DNA from 2 places in the Pseudomonas sp. NPDC090208 genome. Region 2 is predicted to be linked to the other one. Evidence: riboswitches for the same ligand, from Rfam matches in the RefSeq annotation. Region 2 holds a riboswitch; the other holds the start of a gene.

Region 1 (10,679 bases), on a different contig from region 2:
GCTGGACTTGGGCGTGTGCTATCTGGAGCACGTCAATCAGAACTACTTCGAGTTTTTCGAGATCGGCTCGACCAAGGTCGGTCTGCTGTACGACAAACGCCATTTCGATTTCGAAGAGGGCGAGATCAGCTGGGAAGACGCCGCCGATCTGCCGCTGGGCATGATCACCGACGGCATGCACTTCCGGAAGTCCATCGACCTGAGCTTCCGCAGCCGCGGCCTCAATCCGCGCCCGGTGCTGCAGAGCGATTCGACCTATCAGTTGCTGCAGGCCATTCACGAAGGCTTCTGCTGCGCGGTGATGCCGATGGGCAACGGCATCGAGAACTCCGACAACAACCTGGCATTCGCCAGGCTGCCGGACTCCGACATTCTGGCGCCGCTGGGCGTGGTGATGCGTTCGACCGAACCGCGTTCGGCCATTGCCGAGAAGTGCTACAGCGAGGCCAAGCGGTTTTACTGCAAATAAACAATTCGTTATTCGATCACCCTGTTCACCCGGGGTGATCGACAGATCCAATCAAGGCATCGGAACAAAAGATTGGACGCACTTCGGGGTGCTTCATAAACTTTCTCCACTGTACTTTCATGTTGGAAAGTTCTCGCGAGTGGAGAAAGTTGCTGTCTGACAACTTATTTTCGTCTTTCTTGTTCCGCTCGAAATAAACCTGCGGCGATCACGTTCGCCTCAACTAATGATTCGGTCACGATGGGGTATATCGATACTTCGTGGTGCGCTGTCTATTTCGTGTCGCCCGTCGGGCGCAAGGATCAAACATGCAAAACATCAACGACGCCGAGTGTCAGACACTGACGCATCTGGACAGTGAAGGCCGCGCCACCATGGTGGATGTCGGCGACAAGGAATGCACCGAACGCGAAGCCAGCGCCCAGGCCTGGGTGCGCATGAAGCCCGATACCCTGAAGCTGATCCAGAGCAACGGCCACCCCAAGGGCGATGTGTTCGCGGTGGCGCGGGTCGCCGGCATTCTTGCCGCGAAGAAGACCCACGAGTTGATCCCACTGTGTCATGCGTTGTTGCTCAACGCCGTCAATATCGACATCAAGGCAGTGGCCCCGGACAGCATCCGTATCGTCGGCACGTGTCGCGTGCGCGGTCAGACCGGCGTCGAGCTGGGGGCGCTGACGGCGGTGTCGATCGCGGCGCTGACGATTTACGACATGTGCAAGGCCGTCGACCGTGGCATGACCATCGAGGGCGTCGGTCTGTTGCGCAAGGCCGGCGGCCGTTCGGGGACGTTCACGGTCGAGCAGCAGCGTTGAGTGGTTGTCAGCCCGGCGAGATCGTTGCCAGCAGGCCGATGCCAATGGTGAGTGCGAGGAATCCAAGCAGGAAAAGCGCCATCTTGCCCATGTGAATCTCCTTCAGAAAGGTTTGCAGTACAGCGTGGCTGGTTACTGCACAAACAGGCCGGTCAGGTCGGTTGAAGTGGCCGGGAATGGGCAAATTGTGCGACGCAGAGCTGTTTCAGTACAGATTCAGGTTTATCTTAAAAATACGGATCAGATGATCTGCAAGGCTGAACCTGTAGGAGCTGGCTTGTCCTGCGACCGGCGACGCAGTCGTCGTAAATCCTGCGCACTCGGTGTGTCAGTTACTCCGCCGAGTCTGCTAACGCAGCCCTGTTTCGCCTCCGGCACGTTACGCGGTCCCTTGTAGGAGCTGGCTTGCCCTGCGACCGGCGACGAAGTCGTCGTAAATCCTGTGTCTTTGGCGTGCCTGACACTCCGCCGAGTCTGCTAACGCAGCCCTGTTTCGCCTGGCGGCGAGTTACTTGGAAAAGCCCCAAGTAACCAAGGGCTTCTTTCCCCGCCATACGGTGCCTCGCTAATGCTCGGCATACCCTCACTCCGGCAATGCTCCGTGGGCACGCCGCGAATGGGCCATCCATGGCCCACGCGGCTCTCGCGGCATCCATGCCGCTCGGCCCACTGCGCATCGCCTGCGTTCGGCCTTCTGGGACGGGGCCCCAAGATCAAAAGCCAGATCAAAAGCCAGATCAAAAGCCGGCGTAACACAAATTCCCTGTGGGAGCGGGCTCGCCCGCGAAGGTGTCCTCAAGATCGCCGCCGACGGCAAGCCGGACTGCTACGGAACGGCGCGTGCCATTTGCCTTTGATTCTGGCCGCAGGCCGTGGGAGTGAGCTCTGCTCGCGATGGCGGTGGGTCAGACGGCACAGCATTGTCTGGACTGACGCCATCGCGAGCAGAGCGCCCTCCCACAAAAAAACTCTGCGCGTTCTCCTGCGGGAAATTCTTCAACCCCATAAAAAACGCCTCCACTCGGAGGCGTTTTCATGACGCAGGTACGTTCAACGCAGATCAAACCGGTCCAGGTCCATCACTTTGGCCCATACCGCCACAAAGTCCCTGACGAATTTCTCCTGCGCGTCAGCACTGCCATAGACCTCGGACACCGCACGCAATTGCGCATGGGAACCAAAGATCAGGTCGACGCGGGTGCCGGTCCATTTGACGTTGCCGGTCTTGCGGTCGACGCCTTCGAAGGTATCGTTGGCGGCCGAGGTGGCTTTCCATTCCACGCCCATGTCCAGCAGGTTGACGAAGAAGTCATTGGTCAGCGCGTCGGTCTTGTCCGTGAACACGCCGTGTTTGCTTTGCCCGGCATTGATGTTCAGCACCCGCAGGCCGCCGAGCAGCACGGTCATCTGTGGCGCGGTCAGGGTCAGCAGTTGCGCCTTGTCGACCAGCAACGCCTCAGCCGTCACCTTGTACTGCCCTTTCAGGTAGTTACGGAAGCCGTCGGCGATAGGCTCAAGGAAGCCGAACGATTCGACATCGGTCTGCTCCTGTGACGCATCGACACGTCCCGGACTGAACGGCACGGTCACGCTGTGTCCGGCATTTTTCGCTGCCTGTTCGATGCCGACGTTACCGGCCAGCACGATCAGGTCGGCCAGCGAGACTTTCTTGCCGCCGGATTGCCCGCCATTGAACGCGCTCTGGATGCCTTCCAGGGTTTTCAGCACCGTCGCCAGTTGTTGCGGCTGGTTGACCGGCCAGTCTTTCTGCGGTGCCAGACGCAGCCGGCCACCGTTGGCTCCGCCGCGCTTGTCCGAGCCACGGAAGGTCGACGCGGCGGCCCAGGCGGTGGCTACCAGTTGCGACACCGACAGGCCGGACGCGGCCACCTTGCCTTTCAGGTCGGCGACGTCCTGATCGTTGATCGGCTGATGATTCGCCTCCGGTAACGGATCCTGCCAGAGCAGTTCTTCCTGCGGCATTTCCGGCCCCAGATAACGGGCCAACGGGCCCATGTCGCGGTGGGTCAGCTTGAACCAGGCGCGGGCGAAAGCGTCGGCCAGTTGCTCGGGATTGTCCTTGAAGCGCCGCGAGATCGGCTCGTAGATCGGGTCGAAACGCAGCGCCAGGTCGGAGGTCAGCATCCGCGGTTCGCGACGTTTGTTCGCGTCGAAGGCATCCGGAATCTGCCCGGCACCCGCGCCGTTTTTCGGAATCCACTGATTCGCGCCGGCCGGGCTCTTGGTCAGTTCCCATTCGAAATTGAACAGGTTTTCCAGGTACTCGTTGCTCCAGCGGGTCGGGGTCGAGGTCCAGGTCACTTCCAGACCGCTGGTGATGGCATCGGCGCCCTTGCCGCTGCCGAAGGTGCTTTTCCAGCCCAGCCCCTGTTGCTCCAGACCGGCGGTTTCGGGTTCCGGGCCAACGTTGCTGGCAGGACCGGCGCCGTGGGTCTTGCCGAAAGCGTGGCCGCCGGCAATCAAGGCTACGGTTTCTTCGTCGTTCATCGCCATGCGGCCGAAGGTTTCACGGATGTCCTTGGCCGAAGCCGCCGGGTCGGGCACCCCTTCCGGACCTTCCGGATTGACGTAAATCAGCCCCATCTGCACCGCACCCAGCGGGTTTTCCAGATTGCGTCCGGGTGGTGTCGTGCGGCTTTCTTCCTCACCGTGTTTGGCCGGCTCGGCGACCAGCGTGCCGTCACCGGGCTGTTGCATGTCCTTGTGGGCGCCGTAACGGTCTTCGCCACCCAGCCAGGTGGTTTCTGAACCCCAGTACACGTCGTCGTCCGGCTCCCAGACGTCCGGGCGGCCACCGGAAAAGCCGAAGGTCTTGAAGCCCATGGATTCCAGCGCGACGTTGCCGGTGAGGACGATCAGGTCGGCCCAGGAAATGTTGCGGCCGTATTTCTGCTTGACCGGCCAGATCAGCCGCCGCGCCTTGTCCAGGCTGACGTTGTCCGGCCAGCTGTTGAGCGGCGCGAAACGCTGCTGACCGGCACCGGCGCCACCGCGTCCATCGCCGGTGCGGTAGGTCCCGGCGCTGTGCCAGGCCATGCGCACGAAAAACGGCCCGTAGTGACCGAAGTCGGCCGGCCACCAGTCCTGGGAATTGGTCATGACGGCGAGCAGGTCTTTTTTCACTGCCGCGAAATCCAGACTCTGGAACGCCTTGGCGTAGTCGAAATCCTCACCCATCGGGTCGGACAGCGACGAGTGCTGGTGCAGGATTTTCAGGTTCAGTTGATTGGGCCACCAGTCGCGGTTGGTCGTACCACCGCCGGCAGCGTGATTGAACGGGCATTTCGATGCATTTGACATGGATGCTCCACCGTGGTCGCGGGAGCGCATGACGCAGGGCCCTCCACCGCCGGGGCACGCACGCCTGGCTCGCTCTGTTCTCCTGATCAGGTCCTACTGGCCGGCCGGAACCGACGCTGAATCAAGCCTAGCCCGCTTCCTCAATACTTCTAATAGTCAGCGTATTGCGCGCCGATAGAGAGGCTCTGTCAGGGCGCGCGCACGATTGTCACATTGCTGCCGGAATCGCTCTGCTACGCTGCCCGGCCCGCAAGCCAGACGGACCGAGCCCCATGATCACCTTCCGCACCATGACCCTGGATGACTACGACGCGGTCATCGAGCTGATGCGCGACACCCCCGGTATTTCCCTGCGCGATGCCGACTCACGCGAGGCCACCGTGCGTTATCTGGAGCGTAATCCCGGCATGAGCTTCGTCGCCGAAGCCGACGGACGGTTGTGCGCCTGTGTGATGTGCGGCCACGACGGGCGGCGCGGTTACCTGCAGCATTTGCTGGTGCTGCCGGCGTATAGGCAACAGGGCGTGGCCCGCGAACTGGTGCAACGTTGCCTGGACAGCCTGGCGCAACTGGGCATCCGCAAATGCCATCTCGATGTGTTCAAGACCAACACCAGCGCTGCCGCCTATTGGCAGCATCAGGGCTGGCAGTTGCGCACGGACATCGACCGCTATTCGTTTACCCGGCCAGGTGACGAGAACGCCTGATACGCAGCGCCCATCGAACAAAAGGCAGACACATATCCTGTAGGAGTGGGCTTGCCCGCGAATGCGTTCATCCAGTCGATACGTCGCTGCCTGACCTGACGCCTTCGCGAGCAGAGCTCCCTCCCACAAAGCGATGCGATGTCGGGTGATAGTCGTCATGACGCCAACCCCGTAGTAGCCTGACTTGCCAGTCATCGCCAACGCAAAATCCGTGGGAGCGTGGCTTGCCCGCGAAAGCGTCAGCCCAGACAACCCCGCGCCGGCTGACCCATCGCCTTCGCGGGCTAGCCCGCTCCCACAGGTTCGATGCTGTGATTTCTGTAGCAGCGAGCCAGACACTGCGAGTGTTGCCTGCAAACATGGAATCTCTCGCAGAACATCCAGGCTGCCGGGCGCCATCGGCTCAAGCCGTCGCCGACAAATGCTCATAAAGAATGGTCGCGCCCACCAGCATCAGCACCACGCCGCCGACGATCTCGGCGCGCTTGCCGACTACCGTCCCCAGCACGCGGCCAAGCATCACGCCGATGGTCACCATGACCGTGGTGGCGATACCGATAGCCAGCGCCGCCACCAGGATATTGACGTTGACGAAGGCCAGCCCGACGCCGACGGCCAGCGCGTCGATGCTGGTGGCGACGGCAGTGACCGCGAGAATGAAAAAGGAATGCTGATCGGGGCGCTCTTCCTCCGGGTCCTCGTGCTTGATGCCGTTCCAGATCATGTGCAGACCCAGCACCAGCAGCAGGATGAAGGCGATCCAGTGGTCCCAGCTTTCGACAAACTGATTGGCGACCTGGCCGATGCTCCAGCCGATGATAGGCGTGATGGCCTCGATCACGCCAAAGATCAGGCCGGTGCGCAGCGCTTCGGTGATGCGTGGCTTGTGCAGGCTGGAGCCTTTGCCGATGGCCGCTGCAAAAGCGTCCGTGGACATGGCCAGCGCGAGGAAGATCAGGGAAATCAGGTTCACAGCGGGTATCCAGTCGGGCAGTGAGTCAACGACGCAACCACACGCCCGACGCCAGGCATGGATGCATCGTTGGTCTCGCCAACCGGAAGGTGTTCACGCCACGGCATGCTGCCGAGAATGTTGACGTGAACGCGCAGGACCAGCGTCCTGAGCAGGCTACTCCCCAACAAGGGTGGCCACTATAGCGATGGCCGTGTGAAAAAACCATTAACGTTCAGAGGCAGGATCAATTGGACAGCGGTGACATGTGCTGCACGACCGCTGATCGGCCACTCTCGAACCGTCCAATAAAAACATATTTTAATGCTTAAATTAATCTTGTTGGACATTCCCACTTCCGAGGGTGCTGTCATGAAAACAAGAATTGCGCTCTACCTGCTGCTTGCCCTGTTCACCCTGCCCCTTTTCAGCCCGGCCGCCACGGCCGCAGCAACGCCGGCGGATTCCGCGGCCCTGAGCACACGGCTGGCCATGCGCGATCTATGGGTCGAGCATGTGTTCTGGATCAGGAACTACGCTGTCGCCAACCAGGCCGGCAACCATTCCGCCGCCGACGTCGCGGCCCGCGAGGTGGTCAGCAATGCCACGGCCATCGCCAACAGCATTGCCCCGCTCTATGGTCAGCCGGCGGCCGATCAGTTACTCAAGTTGTTGGCCGGGCACTGGGGCGCCGTCAAGCATTACAGCGATGCCACGGTGGCGAAAAACGCTGCCGGCAAACAGGCTGCCGTCAACGAGCTGACCAGCAATGCCGGGCAACTGGCCGAGTTTCTGGCCAAGGCCAACCCCAACTTGCCGCAGGCGACACTGATGACCCTGCTCAGCGCCCACGGCGGCCATCACGTGGCGCAGATCGACCAGCTCGCCAGCGGCGATTACACGGCCGAGGCGCAGACCTGGCAGATGATGCGCAAACACATCCTGGCTCTGGCCGACGCGCTGACGGCGGCGCTGGTCAAACAGTTTCCGGACAAGTTCTGACAACCCTCGCGAGGTGACCACATGCTGGAAGGACTGGGCCGTACTCAGCAGGATCTGCTCAACGCGCTGCTGCATCAGCCGGCCGGAATGAGCATCGACGATCTGGCGCTGAGCCTGACGATCACCCGCACTGCCGTGCGCCAGCATCTGGCAGCGCTGGAGCGCGACGGCCTGGTCATGCGCGGCGCCACCCGGCCCACCGGGCGGCGCCCCGAACAGCTTCATCAACTGACCGAATACGCCCGGGAGCAGTTTCCCCGTCAGTACTCGCTGCTGGCGAATCTGCTGATCGGCGAAGTGGCCGAGGCTCTCGGGCCCGAAGCGCTGACCCTGCTGATGCGCAACCTTGGCCGGCGCATGGCTGGCGATCTTGAACGCAGCGTGGTGGACGAACAGCGCATCGTCGAACGGATGAACCAGTCCGGCTACGAAGCCGAAGTGATTTTCCGCGCCCCCGCCGAAGCGGAAATCGTCGCCCACAACTGCGTGTTCCATCATCTGGCCCAGGCTCACCCGGTGGTCTGCGAGCTGGATCTGGCCCTGATCGGCGCCCTGGGCGGCGGCGAAACCGAACACCTGGAATGCATGGTCCGTGGCGGGCTGGTCTGCCGCTTTGCGGTTCACCGCACCGCCGGTAGCGGGCAGGACTGATATTCGCGGTGTGCATGTCGTAAGCGAGGGAGACCATGCCGGTTTGACACATCTTCCGCTGGCGCCACACAGGCACTATCGTCATGGGCGATTGTGCGTCCACCGTCGCCCTCACCCCATCGCATGCCCGTCCGGAGCCCGCCGTTCATGACTCGCCAGGAGAAAAGCATCACCCCCGCCGTGGACAGCACCAACCCGCGGCTGGGCATCTTGTTGTGCCTGCTGTCGATGCTGGTGTTCGCCAGCCAGGACGGTCTGACCAAGGTGCTGGTTCGCGACCTGCCCATAACCCAGATGGTCACGGTGCGTTACTGGGTGTTTGCATTGTTCGCCCTGGGCTATGCCAGTTGGCAGGGCGGTATTCGTCAGGCGGCGCGCAGCAAGGCACCCCGCTTGCAGATCCTTCGCGCGGTGGTGGGTGTCGGCGAGATTGCCCTGTTCGGCTTTGGCCTGCGTTTTCTCGGCATGGCCGACATGCACGCGCTGTTCGCGGTGTTTCCGTTGATGGCCCTGGCGCTGGCCGGCTGGACGCTGGGGGAAACCATCGGCGTACGCCGCTGGATCGCCGCCGCCATCGGTTTCACCGGCACGCTGATCATCCTGCGCCCCGGCTTTGGCGTGTTTCAGTGGGCGGTGGTGATTCCGTTGCTGTCGGCCTTCGCCTTCGCCTGCTTCAACGTGATGACCCGGCGCATCAGTCAGGTCGATCCGTTCGCCACCAACATGCTTTACGTCGCGGTGTTCGGCGCCATTGCCGTGTCGTGTGTCGGCATCCCGGCCTGGGTCACGCCGACGCCGAAGCAATGGCTGATGCTGTGTGTGCTGTCGAGCACCGGCATCCTCGGCCAGGTGCTGCTGATCCAGGCCCTGAAATACGCCCCCGCCGCCACCTTGCAGCCGTTCAACTACACCCTGCTGGTGTTCGCTACGCTGGTCGGGCTGGTGGTGTTCGGCGAATTCCCCGACCACTGGACACTGGCCGGCGCGGCGCTGGTGATCGTTGGCGGTTTGTATGCGTTGAAAGCCAGATCGTGACCGGACTGCCACGGGGTCGGCGGCACGGCCATGTGCGCTTCTGGCCGAAGGCCGTGGGAGCGGGCTTGCCCGCGATTGGGATGTGTCTGATCTGGCGTTGTAGCTGTTAACGCAGCTTGGTTTCGCTTGGCGGCGAGTTACGCGAACGCCTGTAGGAGCTGGCTTGCCCCGCGAGCGGCGACGCAGTCGTCGTAAATCCTGTGTCTTTGGCCTGTCTGATACTCCGCCGAGTCTGCTAACGCAGCCCTGTTTCGCCTGACGGCGAGTTACGCGGATCTTTGTAGGAGCTGGCTTGTCCTGCGACCGGCGACGCAGTCGTCGTAAATCCTGTGTCTTTGGCCTGTCTGATACTCCGCCGAGCCTGCTAACGCAGCCTTGTTTCGCCTCCGGCGAGTTACGCGGACCTTTGTAGGAGCTGGCTTGTCCTGCGACCGGCGACGCAGTCGTCGTAAAACCTGTGCATGCGGTGTGTCTGGGCTGACGCTTTAGCTGCTAACGCAGCCCTGTTTCGCCTGACGGCGAGTTACTTGGAAAAGCCCCAAGTAACCAAGGGCTTCTCACCCCGCCATACGGCACCTCGCTAATGCTCGGTGTTCCCTCACTCCGGCGACGCTCCGTGAGCCCGCCGCGAATGGGCCATCCATGGCCCACGCGGCTCTCGCGACATCCTGTCGCTCGGCCCACTGCGCATCGCCTGCGTTCGGCCTTCTGGGACGGGGCCCCAGATCAAAATCCAAAGCAAGATCAAAAGCTGGCGTAACACAGATTACCTGTAGGAGCGGACTTGCCCGCGAAGGCAACAGATCTTCAGTGGCAGAAACAGAGCCTTCGCGGGCAAGCCCGCTCCCACAGATCCGGCGGCCAATCGAACTGCGCTTATTGGGCCGCCGGCAGGAACTTCAGCAGGGCTTCGGTCACTTGTGCCGGTTGTTCTTCGGCGACCCAGTGGCCGGAGCCTTCGATGTTCACTGCCTGTACGTTGTCGGCCACATGGCGCAGGTGTTCGCCGATGATCGGGCCGAAGCTGCCGGCGCCGCCGATGCCCAGCACGGGCATGGTCAGTTTGTATTTGGCGAATTCGAGGTTGGCCTTCACGTCTTCCGGGAATGCGCGGTAGTAGGCGAACCCGGCGCGCAAGGCACCCGGTACTGCGTAGGCACGGCCGTAGACTTCGTCGGCTTCGTTATCGAAGGCGCGAGAGTTGACCGATTCGGAGTTGTGGAACCACTTCAGGTATTCCAGTTCCTTGCCGGCGATCAGCATCTCCGGCACATCGGCCACCGCGTAGAAGTGGAAGTGCCAGGTGCGGCTGGTCTGGGTGATGGTGTTCCACGGCTCGATGCCCGGCAGCGGCACGTCGAGGATCGCCAGATGGCTGATCTCGTCCGGGTGCTGCGCCGCGTAGGCGTAAGCGACCATGCCGCCCATGTCATGGCCGATCAGGTTGATGCTCGGCCCCAGGTTCAGCGCCTTGACCAGTGCGCGGATGTCGTCGGCGATCTGGGTTTTCTCATAGCCAGTGTAAGGCTTGGCGGTGTCACCCAGCCCGCGCAGATCCGGCGCCAGCACGGTGTATCCCTTGGCCACCAGTTGCGGCATCACGAAGCGCCACATATAGGAAGTGGAACCCCAGCCGTGCAACAGCACCACGGTCTGCTTGCCGCCACGGGCCAGCAGGTAGTGGTAGCGCACGCCGTTGACCTCGGTCTTGCCATCCTGAATCAGCG
Region 2 (10,679 bases):
TATGGCAGTGGGTGCTTCCAGAAACGACTCAGGGGAACTGATCCGCAGTGCCTGGGTGTCAACGCGTTCCGGGCAGCCCATGTAAAGCTGCGAAACGAAACAGCGTTTTTCTCCGGTTCCTACCTACTGCCGACTATAGCCAGCAGGTGCTATCGCTTGATCCCTCTAAAGTGTGATTTACAGCGTCGAAGCCTCTGGCACGCCGATTTCGACGGGCCGACAGACGCGGCAGAGGGAGGATGGCTCAATTTGGCGATTTGGCAAGGCAGACGCCGGGCGAGAGCGGTCGCGGCACATTGCCACGGCGAAAAACCGTGGCAATGTTCACGAAACGGGCGGGGTCAGAGGGTGGAGAGGAAAGCGCTGTTAGTGCTCTGCCATTCGATGATGTCCTGGCGGATGCGCTTCTTGTCGAGCTTGCCGACGCTGGTCTTGGGAATTTCGGTAACAAGGGCGATCTGACACGGAATCGCCCACTTGTTGATGTGCCCCTGCTCCACGAACGGCTTGAGATGCTCCTTCAATCCCTTGGCGTCGATGGCGTGCCCTTCATGGGCCACCAGCAAGGCAAAAGGCCGCTCGCCCCACTGCGGATCGGCAACACCGACCACCGCGACTTCGCGCACGCCCGGATGACGGCTGCACAGATCCTCCAGCGCCAGCGAGGAAATCCACTCGCCACCGGTCTTGATCACATCCTTGATGCGGTCGCGAATGTCGATGCCGCCCATGCTGTCCAGGGTCGCCACGTCACCGGTGTGCAGCCAGCCGCCAGCCCACAGTTCGGCGCCCTTCTGCGGTTCGTTGAAATAGCCCTCGGTCAGCCACGGCGCGCGCAGCACCAACTCGCCCTGGGTTTCGCCGTCGTTGGGCAGGAAGTTGCCGTCGCCGTCGACAATCGCCGCCTCGACCAGCACCCCCGGCGTACCGGCCTTGATCCGGTAGGTGGTGCGCTCGTCCTCGCTGCCGGCCATCAGTTCGTCGTTGAGGTGAGCCACCGACACCAGCGGGCCGGTCTCCGACATGCCGTAAGCGGCTGTCAACTGAATGCCCCGGGCCTTGGCCGCTTCATACAGCGAGCGGTTCAGCGAACTGCCGCCGATGATGATGTTCCAGCCACTGAAATCGACGTCTTTCGCGGCCTTGGCGTTGAGCACCATCTGCATGATGGTCGGCACGCAGTGAGAGAAATTGACCTTCTCCTTGCGCCACAGCTCCACCAGCAGTTCCGGGTCGTAACGGCCGGGATAGACCTGCTTCACCCCGAGCATGGTCGCCGCGTACGGCACACCCCAGGCGTGAACGTGGAACATCGGCGTGATCGGCATGTAGACCTTGTCGGTGCCGAGCAGGCCTTCGACGCTGCCCATGATCGTCGCCACGGCCATGGTGTGCAGCACCAACTGCCGGTGAGTGAAGTACACGCCCTTGGGGTTGCCGGTGGTGCCGGTGGTGTAGAAGGTGGTCGCCACCGAGTTCTCGTCGAAGTCCTCGAAGCGATAGTGCGGGTTGGCCGCCGCCAGCAGGCTCTCGTACTCGCCGATCAGGTTGGGCAGTTCGGCGGTCTTGTCCTGGGTGTCGGTCAGCAGAATGGTCTTTTCGACCGTGGTGAGTTTGTCGGCAAAACACTTGTAGAGCGGCACGAATTCACTGTTGACCAGCACGAACTTGTCTTCGGCATGGTTCATGGTGAACAGGATCTGCTCTGGTGAAAGGCGCACGTTGATGGTGTGGATCACCGCACCGATCATGGGAATGGCAAACATGCATTCCAGATAGCGATGACTGTCCCAATCCATGACAGCCACCGTATCACCCGCTTTCACACCCGCCTCGGTCAACACATTCGCCAGCCTGCAGATCCGCTCGTTGAGCGTCAGGTAGGAATAGCGTGACTGGTCCCGGTAGACAATTTCCCGCGTTTTTTCGTAGCGACTGCCCGACATCAGCAGACGTTTGATCAACAGTGGGTACTGGTACGCGCCATCGGCTGGCGCTATCACGCGAGTCTGCAGCATAGGAATCCCTTTTCAAGATGCATGGGCGGTGCGGAAAATATGCACTTTAGAGCCTTCACTCGCCACCCCAATCAGCCAAAGGGATGATTCGAATGACGAGTGACCATGCAGGCGTTACGCCATTTGAAAGGGCAAATCGGCCTTAGGCGAGTTGGGCGACACTGTTTTGCGCCGGCGTGCGCGGGAAGATCAACGCAGCGGCAAACGTCAGCGCGGCGAACCCGGCGAGCACCAGATACAGGCCCGCAAGCCCCTGACGCGGCTCGATAAAGGCAATCAGCGGGATGGCTGTGGCGCTGGCGCCGAACGAGAGGAAATAGCGCAGGGCGAAGACCCGCGACTGCCATTGCGGCGCGACGAAATTGGCGACCATGGCGTCATTCACCGTGACCTGCCCGAACACCACGAACATGAACGCCGCGCCGAGCAACATCACCGGCCAGCTGTCCGCATAGGCGAGCGCCAACAGAAACGGCGCCTGGCACAGGGTCAGCACCACGAACGGCCATTTCAGGCTGAAGCGGTCGAGAAAGCGGCCGATGGTCAATTGCGCGACCGCGCCGAAGGCGTAGGCCAGGCTGACGATCAGGCCGAGGATCTGCGGCGAGGCAAACAGTTCGTGCAGGCGGTCCTGAAACAGTTTCGGGTAGGTCATGGTCGTGGCGTTGAACACCACGCCGCCGGTGGCCGTGGCAATCGCCAGCACGCTGAACACCATGACCATCGAGATGCGCTGCCCGGAGTGCCCCTTCGGCAGGCTGTGGGCGCGCTGCGGAATGGGTTCGTCACGGACCTGCACGGCGAACCACAAACCGATCAGGATCGACACGCTGCCCGGCAGAATGAACGCCGAGCGCCAGCCGAACTGTGCCACCAGAAAGCCGGTCAGCAGCGCGGAAAACGCCACGCCGAGGTTGCCCCACATGCCGTTGACGCCGATTTCGCGTCCGCGATTCTGCGCGTAGGCCACCAGCATTGCCGTGCCCACCGGGTGATAGATCGCGGCGAATACGCCGATCAGGGTCATGCCCAGCGCCAGCATCGTGGAGCTGGTGCTCAGCCCGGTCAGGATCGACGCCGCACCGATGCCGAGAAAGAACAGCAGCATCATGTGCCGACGACTCCAGCGATCGCCCAGCCAGCCGGCCGGCAACGAACAGGCGCCAAACGCAATGAAACCGCCCAGCGACAGGCCGATCAGCTGCGCGTAATCCAGCGCGAAGGCCTGGGTCATCCCCAGCACGGCGGCGGGGAAAATCAGCATGAACATGTGGTCGATGACGTGGGCGGCGTTGATGAAATGAATCACCGTTCGCGGTGAGTTGGGTCGTATCGCTTGACTCATGGCGGCGCATCCTGGGCTTGCAGTGAGGGTGGACGCCCATGCTAAGTTGGCGACAATTCGCATTTCAGACAACAAAGTCATCGAACCGGACATGTTGATCAGCCTGCTCAGCCACAGCCCCGTCACCGCCCATCCCCGTGATTACCCGGACGGCGCCCACCAGCCACGGCATATCCATGCCGAAGCGCAGTTGCTGTATGCGGTGAGCGGCGTGATGCGGGTGATCACCGAACGCGGCGCCTGGGTGATCCCGCCGAGTCGCGCGGTGTGGATTCCACCAAGGATCGAGCATGAGATTTTCATGTCCGGCGACGTGCAGATGCGTTCGTTGTTCATTGCCGCCGAGCATTGCCCGACGACGCTGGACAGTTGCTGTGTACTGGCCGTGACGCCCTTGCTGCGCGAACTGATCGTGCGCGCCGCGCAAAGCGCCGCCCATGCCGGCAATCCGCTGATTCAGCAGTTGATGCTGGAAGAAATCGCCACGCTGGAAAACCTGCCGCTGCACATCCCCATGCCCCGCGACCGGCGTCTGCAGGGCATCTGCATGGCCTTGCTCAAAGCTCCGGACCATCGCAACACCCTGGAAGACTGGGCGCAGGCGGTCGGCGCCAGTTCACGGACGCTGGCGCGTCTGTTCAATCAGGAAACCGCCATGAGCTTCAACGCCTGGCGCCAGCAGGTGCGACTGATGGAAGCCCTGCCGAGGTTGCTTGGCGGCGAAAGCGTGCAGCGAGTGGCGACGGATCTGGGCTACGGCAGCGCCCGGGCGTTCAGCGCGATGTTCAGCCGGCTATTGGGAGAAAGCCCGCGGGAGTATCTGGGGGCATTGAGGCAGTTGAGCGGGTTGAAGCGGTAAACGGATTTGCAATGTCGGACCCGCAGGAGCGCGCTTGCCCGCGAAGGCATCAAGTCAGACACCTCAGCGTCGACTGACAGCACGCATTCGCGAGCAGGGCTCCCTCCCACGGGACTTGTGTTGGCCGACTCAAACCCTTGTGGGAGCGAATTCATTCGCGAGAGGCCAGTCCTGACGACACGGATGTATCGCCAGCCATACCGCATCGCGAATGAATTCGCTCCCACAGAAAATCAATGCATCTCGGTGAATGCCAGTTTCACGCCCAACGCCACCAGCACGCCGCCCATGGCGCGGTCGAACCAGTGGCCCATGCGGGCGAAACCGGCGCGTACGCGAGGCTGGCTGAACAGGCGCGCCACCAGACAGAACCAGATGCCGGTCGCCAGTGCCAGATAAACGCCATAACCGGCCTGCACCAGCAGCGGCGTGTGCGGGTTGATCACCACGGTAAACAGCGACAGGAAAAACAGCGTGGCCTTGGGGTTCAGGCCGTTGGTGACAAAACCGGCCACGTACGCGCCCTTGGCAGTGCGTTCGGTTTTGGCGAGGTCCATCGGCGCTTCGGTCGTGCTGGCCGGTTTCGCGCGCAGGGCCTTGAAGCCGATGTACAGCAGGTAGGCCGCCGCCGCCCATTTCAGCGCATTGAACAGCACGATCGATTGCGAAACGATCAGGCCGATGCCCAGCAGCGAATAGCCGACATGCAGGAAAATGGCGGTGCCCACGCCCATCGCGGTGTAGGTGCCGGCCTTGCGGCCATGGGTCACGCTTTCACGCACGACCACGGCGAAATCCGGACCGGGGCTGGCAACGGCGAGCAAGTGAATCAGGGCAACGGTAAGAAATTCCGTCCAGTACATCGGGGGTCTCCGGCATTTTTGCGAGCGGCAGGCTCTGGTAGGCTCGCTACCTTACGCCTCCCCCTTAGCGAGCAAAAGGTACAGCTGATGTCGAGTTCCCGCAGAGCAGTTTTCCTTGATCACACCTCCCTGGATCTGGGCGATCTGGACCTCGATCCCTGGCGTGAAACCTTCAGCGAACTGGTGCTGCACGCCAGCACCACGGCCGATCAGGTGATCGAACGGCTGCAAGGCGCAAACGTAGCCATTTCCAACAAGATCATGATCGATGCCGCCACGTTCGCTGCCTGCCCTGACCTGAAACTGGTGCTGCTGACTGCCACCGGCACCAATAACGTCGACCTGGCGGCGGCACGCAAACACGGCGTGGTCGTCAGCAACTGTCAGGGTTACGGCACACCGTCGGTGGCGCAGCACACGCTGATGTTGCTGCTGGCGATGGCTACCCGTCTGCCGGACTACCAACAGGCCATCCATCAGGGACAATGGCAGAAGTCGAAGCAGTTCTGCCTGCTGGATTTTCCGATTGTCGAACTGGAAGGCAAAACCCTCGGCCTGCTGGGTCATGGCGAGCTGGGCGGTGCGGTGGCGAAACTGGCCGAAGCCTTCGGCATGCGCGTGGTGTTGGGGCAGATCCCGGGCCGCCCTGCCCGTCCAGACCGCGTGCCTTTGCATGAGCTGCTGCCGCAAGTGGACGCGCTGACCCTGCACTGCCCGCTCAACGAACACACCAAAGACATGATCGGCGCCCATGAACTGAGCCTGCTCAAGCCTCAGGCGTTCATCGTCAACACGGCCCGTGGTGGCCTGATCAATGAACAGGCACTGGCCGATGCCTTGCGCAACGGTCATCTGGGCGGCGCCGCCACCGACGTGCTGACCGTGGAGCCACCCGTGAACGGCAACCCGCTGTTGTCCGGCGACATCCCGCGCCTGATCATCACCCCGCACAGCGCCTGGGGCAGCCAGGAAGCGCGGCAGCGGATTGTCGGACAAGTCAATGACAATGCCCGGGCGTTTTATGCAGGGCAGCCGATTCGGGTGGTGAGTTGAGACCGCGCCGCCTGAAATGATCGCGAGCAAGCTCACTCCTACAAAGAGTCGCGCAAACCTGTAGGAGTGAGCTTGCTCGCGATGGCGTCGGTGCAGTCCCAACGTCGTTTCACGCCAAGCGCAGAGGTTCATTCCCCTGTTAAACTCCGCGCTTTTTTCAGGAGCCGAAGATGGACCCGCGCAGTGAAGTGTTACTCCGTCAGGCCGAGCTGTTTCAGGGCTCGCTGCTGCTGACCGGCCTGCCGGCCGACGATCTGCTCGGGACCTTGCCCAAGGCGCGGGGCTGGAGCTGGCATGCCGGAGATTTCGCCGCGCTGGATGCGCGTTTCAACGGCCGCACCCACTTCGGCACCGAAGCCCCTGACCACGAGTTCGACGCCGCCGTGCTCTTCCTGCCCAAGGCCAAGGACCTCAGCGAATACCTGATCAACGCCCTGGCGTCCCGTCTGGCCGGGCGCGAGTTGTTTCTGGTCGGTGAAAAACGCGGGGGCATCGAAGCCGCTGCCCGCCAGCTCAGCCCGCTGGGTCGGGCCCGCAAGCTCGACAGCGCGCGCCATTGTCAGCTGTGGCAGGTGACCGTGGAAAATGCGCCGCAAGCTGTCGAACTGAACAGTCTGGCCAAACACTTCGAAATCCCCCTGGCCGACGGCCCATTGAAGGTCATCAGCCTGCCCGGCGTGTTCAGCCATGGTCGCCTGGACCGCGGTTCGGCCCTGCTGCTGGACAACCTCGACAAGCTGCCTGCAGGCCATCTGCTCGATTTCGGCTGCGGCGCCGGCGTGCTCGGCGCTGCGGTCAAACGTCGCAGCCCGGCCAGCCAGGTCACCCTGCTCGATGTCGACGCCTTCGCCACCGCCAGCAGCCGTCTGACACTGGCGGCCAACGGCCTGGAAGGCGAGGTGCTGACCGGTGACGGCATCGACGCCGCGCCGAAGCATCTGGACGTGATTCTGACCAACCCACCGTTCCATACCGGGGTTCACACCGATTACGCCGCCACGGAAAATCTGCTGCGAAAAGCCAGCGAACATCTGAAAAAAGGCGGCGAACTGCGACTGGTCGCCAACAGCTTCCTGCGCTACCAGCCGATCATCGAACAGCATCTGGGCACCTGCACGACGCTGGCCGAGGGTCAAGGCTTCAAAATCTATCGGGCCAATCGGGGCTGAAAATTAACGCTTGCCGAAAGGATTCTCCCTAGGCAGAATCCGCACCGTCCTAGGGGAGTAGTCTCCCGCGAGCGCCCTGCTCGCATGGTACGCATCAACATACTTGGTCCTCAGACCATGGTGCGTGCGACCCCAGATCCGCACAGACGGATCGGTGGTTTGACAAGACCTATGACACGCACATCCTGACCCGGGGCGGGGAGGACGTACGTGTCATAGCCGTGTTGACCCGCCCCTTAGGAAATCCCTGATGCTGGAATCCCTGTTGGTCCCCACCGCTGTTGTCGCTCTGGCCGAAATCGGTGACAAGACCCAACTTCTCGCGCTCATTCTCGCTGCTCGCTTCCGCAAGCCCTGGCCGATCATCGCCGGTATTGTCGCAGCCACCCTCGCCAACCACGCCGCCGCCGGTGCCGTGGGGGCCTGGTTCAGCAGTTTCTTCTCCGACGCCATGCTGCACTGGGTCCTCGCTGCGAGCTTCACGGCCACTGCGCTGTGGACCCTGGTGCCGGACAAGATGGACGACGACGAAGCCAATACCGCACGCAAGTTCGGCCCGTTCATGACCACGCTGATTGCGTTCTTCCTTGCCGAAATCGGCGACAAGACGCAGATCGCCACGGTGATGCTGGCGGCGCAGTACTCCTACCTGTGGCTGGTGATTCTCGGCACGACGCTGGGCATGCTGCTGGCCAACGTGCCGGTGGTACTAGCGGGTAATTTCGCCGCGGAAAAACTGCCGTTGACGCTGATCCGTCGTCTGGCGGCGGGTGCGTTCTTCATCCTGGCCGTCGTTGCCGTGTACAAGGCGATGCAGGTCAGCGGCTGGGTTTAACTGCATAACCCGGTAATCGCACGTAAACACCTGCCCCCCGTAGGAGCGCGCTTGCCCGCGATTGCGGTGTGTCAGATAAAGCATCTGTCACAGCAATACCGCAATCGCGAGCAAGCTCACTCCTACAAGTGTTGCGATAGCGGCAGTTTGTGGGAGCGAATTCATTCGCGAGACGGCGGCACAGTCGATGTATCTCCGTCGCCCGAAACATCTTTCGCGAATGAATTCGCTCCCACAGTCATCCACTCGCTCAAGACTTGGGAGCCTGTTCGTACAGCGGCATGACCTTCGGAATCGCCGCCTGCAACGAGGCGATCCGGTTGGCCGAAGCCGGGTGGGTGCTCATGAATTCAGGCTGCGAGGCGCCAGCCTGGGCCTGCATCTTCTGCCACAGGGTGATCGCCGCATTGGGGTTGTAACCGGCTCGCGCCGACAGCTCCAGCCCCAGCAGGTCGGCTTCGTTTTCATTGGCGCGGCTGTTGGGCAGGGTCAGGCTGTAATTGACCACGGTGTCGGCCAACGCCAGGCTGTCCTGGCCCAGACCGAGCAGCGATCCCGCCCCCTGCTTGGCCATCTGGATACCGTAGGCCTTGGACATGGCTTCGCGGCCATGCTCGCGCAAGGCGTGAGCGATTTCATGCCCCATCACCGCTGCCAACTCGTCATCGCTGAGTTTCAGCGTGTCGATCAGCCCGCTATAAACGATGATCTTGCCGCCCGGACCGCAGTTGGCGTTCAACTCGTCGCTCTTGATCAGATTCACTTCCCACTGCCATTGCGCCGAGTCCGGACGCAGTTTCGGCGCCTGGGCGATCAGACGCTTCGCCACGGCCTGCACGCGCTTGGCTTCCGCGCTGCTGTTATCCAGCACGCCTTTGCCGGTGGCCTCGGTCACGGTCTGCTGATAGGACTGGGCGTACATCTGATTGACCTGATCGGTCGACAGCATGCTGAACATGTACTGCTTGCGCTCGACGCCTACCGAATCGCCGCTGGTGGTGTTGACGGCCTGACAGCCTGCGACCAGCAGGGCTGCGCCCATGGCGCAAAGAACAAAGCTCTGACGCATTTTGTATCTCCCTGGAAACAAACGGCAATCCTAGGCGCTACGCCAGCCAAGTGCCAGATGGCAGCGGTTTGCCACCCTCAAACCCGCTTCAAACACCCCTCGAACGAGGCGATCAGTAACAAACTTGAAACAGCGATCTTCTCCTTTTCGAGACCGTCGCACCGTTTGAATGCAGGCCCCACATAAGACATATCCAATAACGACAGAACTCGATCAAAAGCGGCCACTTCGTCGGCTTCCTGCTCATGGAAAATCGCCCCAAGGCGATATCCCATTCAGGCGTAATTCCACGTCCGGAGCCCCTATGAAGTTCAAGTCGATCCAGTTTTCCGTGGCTGCACTGGCGGGCGCTATCGTGCTCAGCGTGGTCGCGGCCCTTGTCATTTATGCGCTGTTTTCCGGTGCGCGCACTCAGGACCTGGTGGAGCAACGCACCACCGCGCAATTCGAACAAGCCATCGAACAGCGCCTGACCGCGATTGCCCGCACCCAGGCCAGCGAAATTCAGCGGGAACTGGAAGCTCCGCTCAACACGGCGGCAGGACTTGCCAACACCAACGCCCTGCTTGGCATGAAAGACAGCAAGGGCGAAGCACAACTGACCCTCAGCCGCGAGCAATTGCTCAACTTGCTGCACGAAACCGTGGTGCGCAACCCGAAGATTCTGGGCTCCTACATCGGCTGGGAACATAACGCACTGGACCACAATGACGCCGCCTACGCCGGCTCGTCGATGACCGGTGTCGATCCCAAGGACGGTCGCCTCATGGCCTGGTGGTATCGCAAGCCGGACGGCACCTACAACCTGGAAAAGCTCGCCAGCCTCGAAGACCAGAAAATCCTTTCCACCGGCATTCGCTCCAGCGAGTACTACCTGTGCTCGCGGGAAACCCGCAAAGCCTGCGTGATCGACCCGGCACCGTATAAGGTCGGCGACAAAATGGTCATGCTGTCATCGTTCATCCAACCGATCATGCTCGACGGCCAGTTCCAGGGCATCGTCGGCGCCGACCTGTCGGTGAACTTCATTCAGGACATGCTCGATAACGCCGACAAGAAGCTCTATGACGGCGCGGGCGAATTGGCCCTGATCGCCACCAATGGCCGTCTGGTCGCGTACACCAAAGACACCGCCAAGCTCGGCGAGAAAGCCAGCGACATCCTCAACAGCACTGAAGTGGCGGCACTGCAAAATCTGGTCAAAGGCGAAGTGCATTACGAGATCGACCGCCAGAACGGCCAGATCGAGCTGTTCCTGCCGTTCGGCCTGGGCAGTACCGATGCGCGCTGGACACTGATGATGCGCATGCCGGTGAGCGCCGTGATGGCCGACCTGCAAAAACTGCAGAAAGACCTGGGCGAACAGCGCCGCACCGACATTTTCGGCATGACCGTGGTCGGCCTGCTGATCGCTGCATTGGGCCTGCTGATCGTCTGGCTGGTGGGTCGCGGCATTGCCCGTCCGCTG

The links. A riboswitch is a leader RNA that binds a small molecule or an ion and turns the genes downstream of it on or off. The one in region 2 is predicted to bind manganese.
Region 1: another riboswitch for manganese. It lies ahead of mntP (manganese efflux pump MntP); the one in region 2 lies ahead of ACIPL0_RS25035 (TMEM165/GDT1 family protein).

Annotation. Positions count from the first base shown of each region.
Region 1 is NZ_JBIVCU010000022.1:73,149-83,827, reverse strand. It holds gene ACIPL0_RS27455 (LysR family transcriptional regulator) at 1-469, shown strand, start outside; gene moaC (cyclic pyranopterin monophosphate synthase MoaC) at 778-1,284, shown strand; gene katG (catalase/peroxidase HPI) at 2,335-4,605, opposite strand; gene ACIPL0_RS27440 (GNAT family N-acetyltransferase) at 4,878-5,312, shown strand; gene mntP (manganese efflux pump MntP) at 5,716-6,285, opposite strand; yybP-ykoY riboswitch at 6,294-6,457, opposite strand; gene ACIPL0_RS27430 (hypothetical protein) at 6,637-7,266, shown strand; gene ACIPL0_RS27425 (helix-turn-helix transcriptional regulator) at 7,288-7,917, shown strand; gene ACIPL0_RS27420 (DMT family transporter) at 8,065-8,952, shown strand; gene ACIPL0_RS27415 (alpha/beta fold hydrolase) at 9,829-10,679, opposite strand, start outside.
Region 2 is NZ_JBIVCU010000018.1:63,457-74,135, forward strand. It holds gene ACIPL0_RS25005 (fatty acid--CoA ligase) at 342-2,018, opposite strand; gene ACIPL0_RS25010 (MFS transporter) at 2,161-3,363, opposite strand; gene ACIPL0_RS25015 (AraC family transcriptional regulator) at 3,455-4,222, shown strand; gene ACIPL0_RS25020 (LysE family translocator) at 4,456-5,085, opposite strand; gene ACIPL0_RS25025 (2-hydroxyacid dehydrogenase) at 5,173-6,138, shown strand; gene ACIPL0_RS25030 (methyltransferase) at 6,309-7,307, shown strand; yybP-ykoY riboswitch at 7,348-7,467, shown strand; gene ACIPL0_RS25035 (TMEM165/GDT1 family protein) at 7,558-8,142, shown strand; gene ACIPL0_RS25040 (M48 family metallopeptidase) at 8,393-9,211, opposite strand; gene ACIPL0_RS25045 (hypothetical protein) at 9,289-9,486, opposite strand; partial or broken gene ACIPL0_RS25050 (HAMP domain-containing protein) at 10,599-10,679, shown strand, end outside.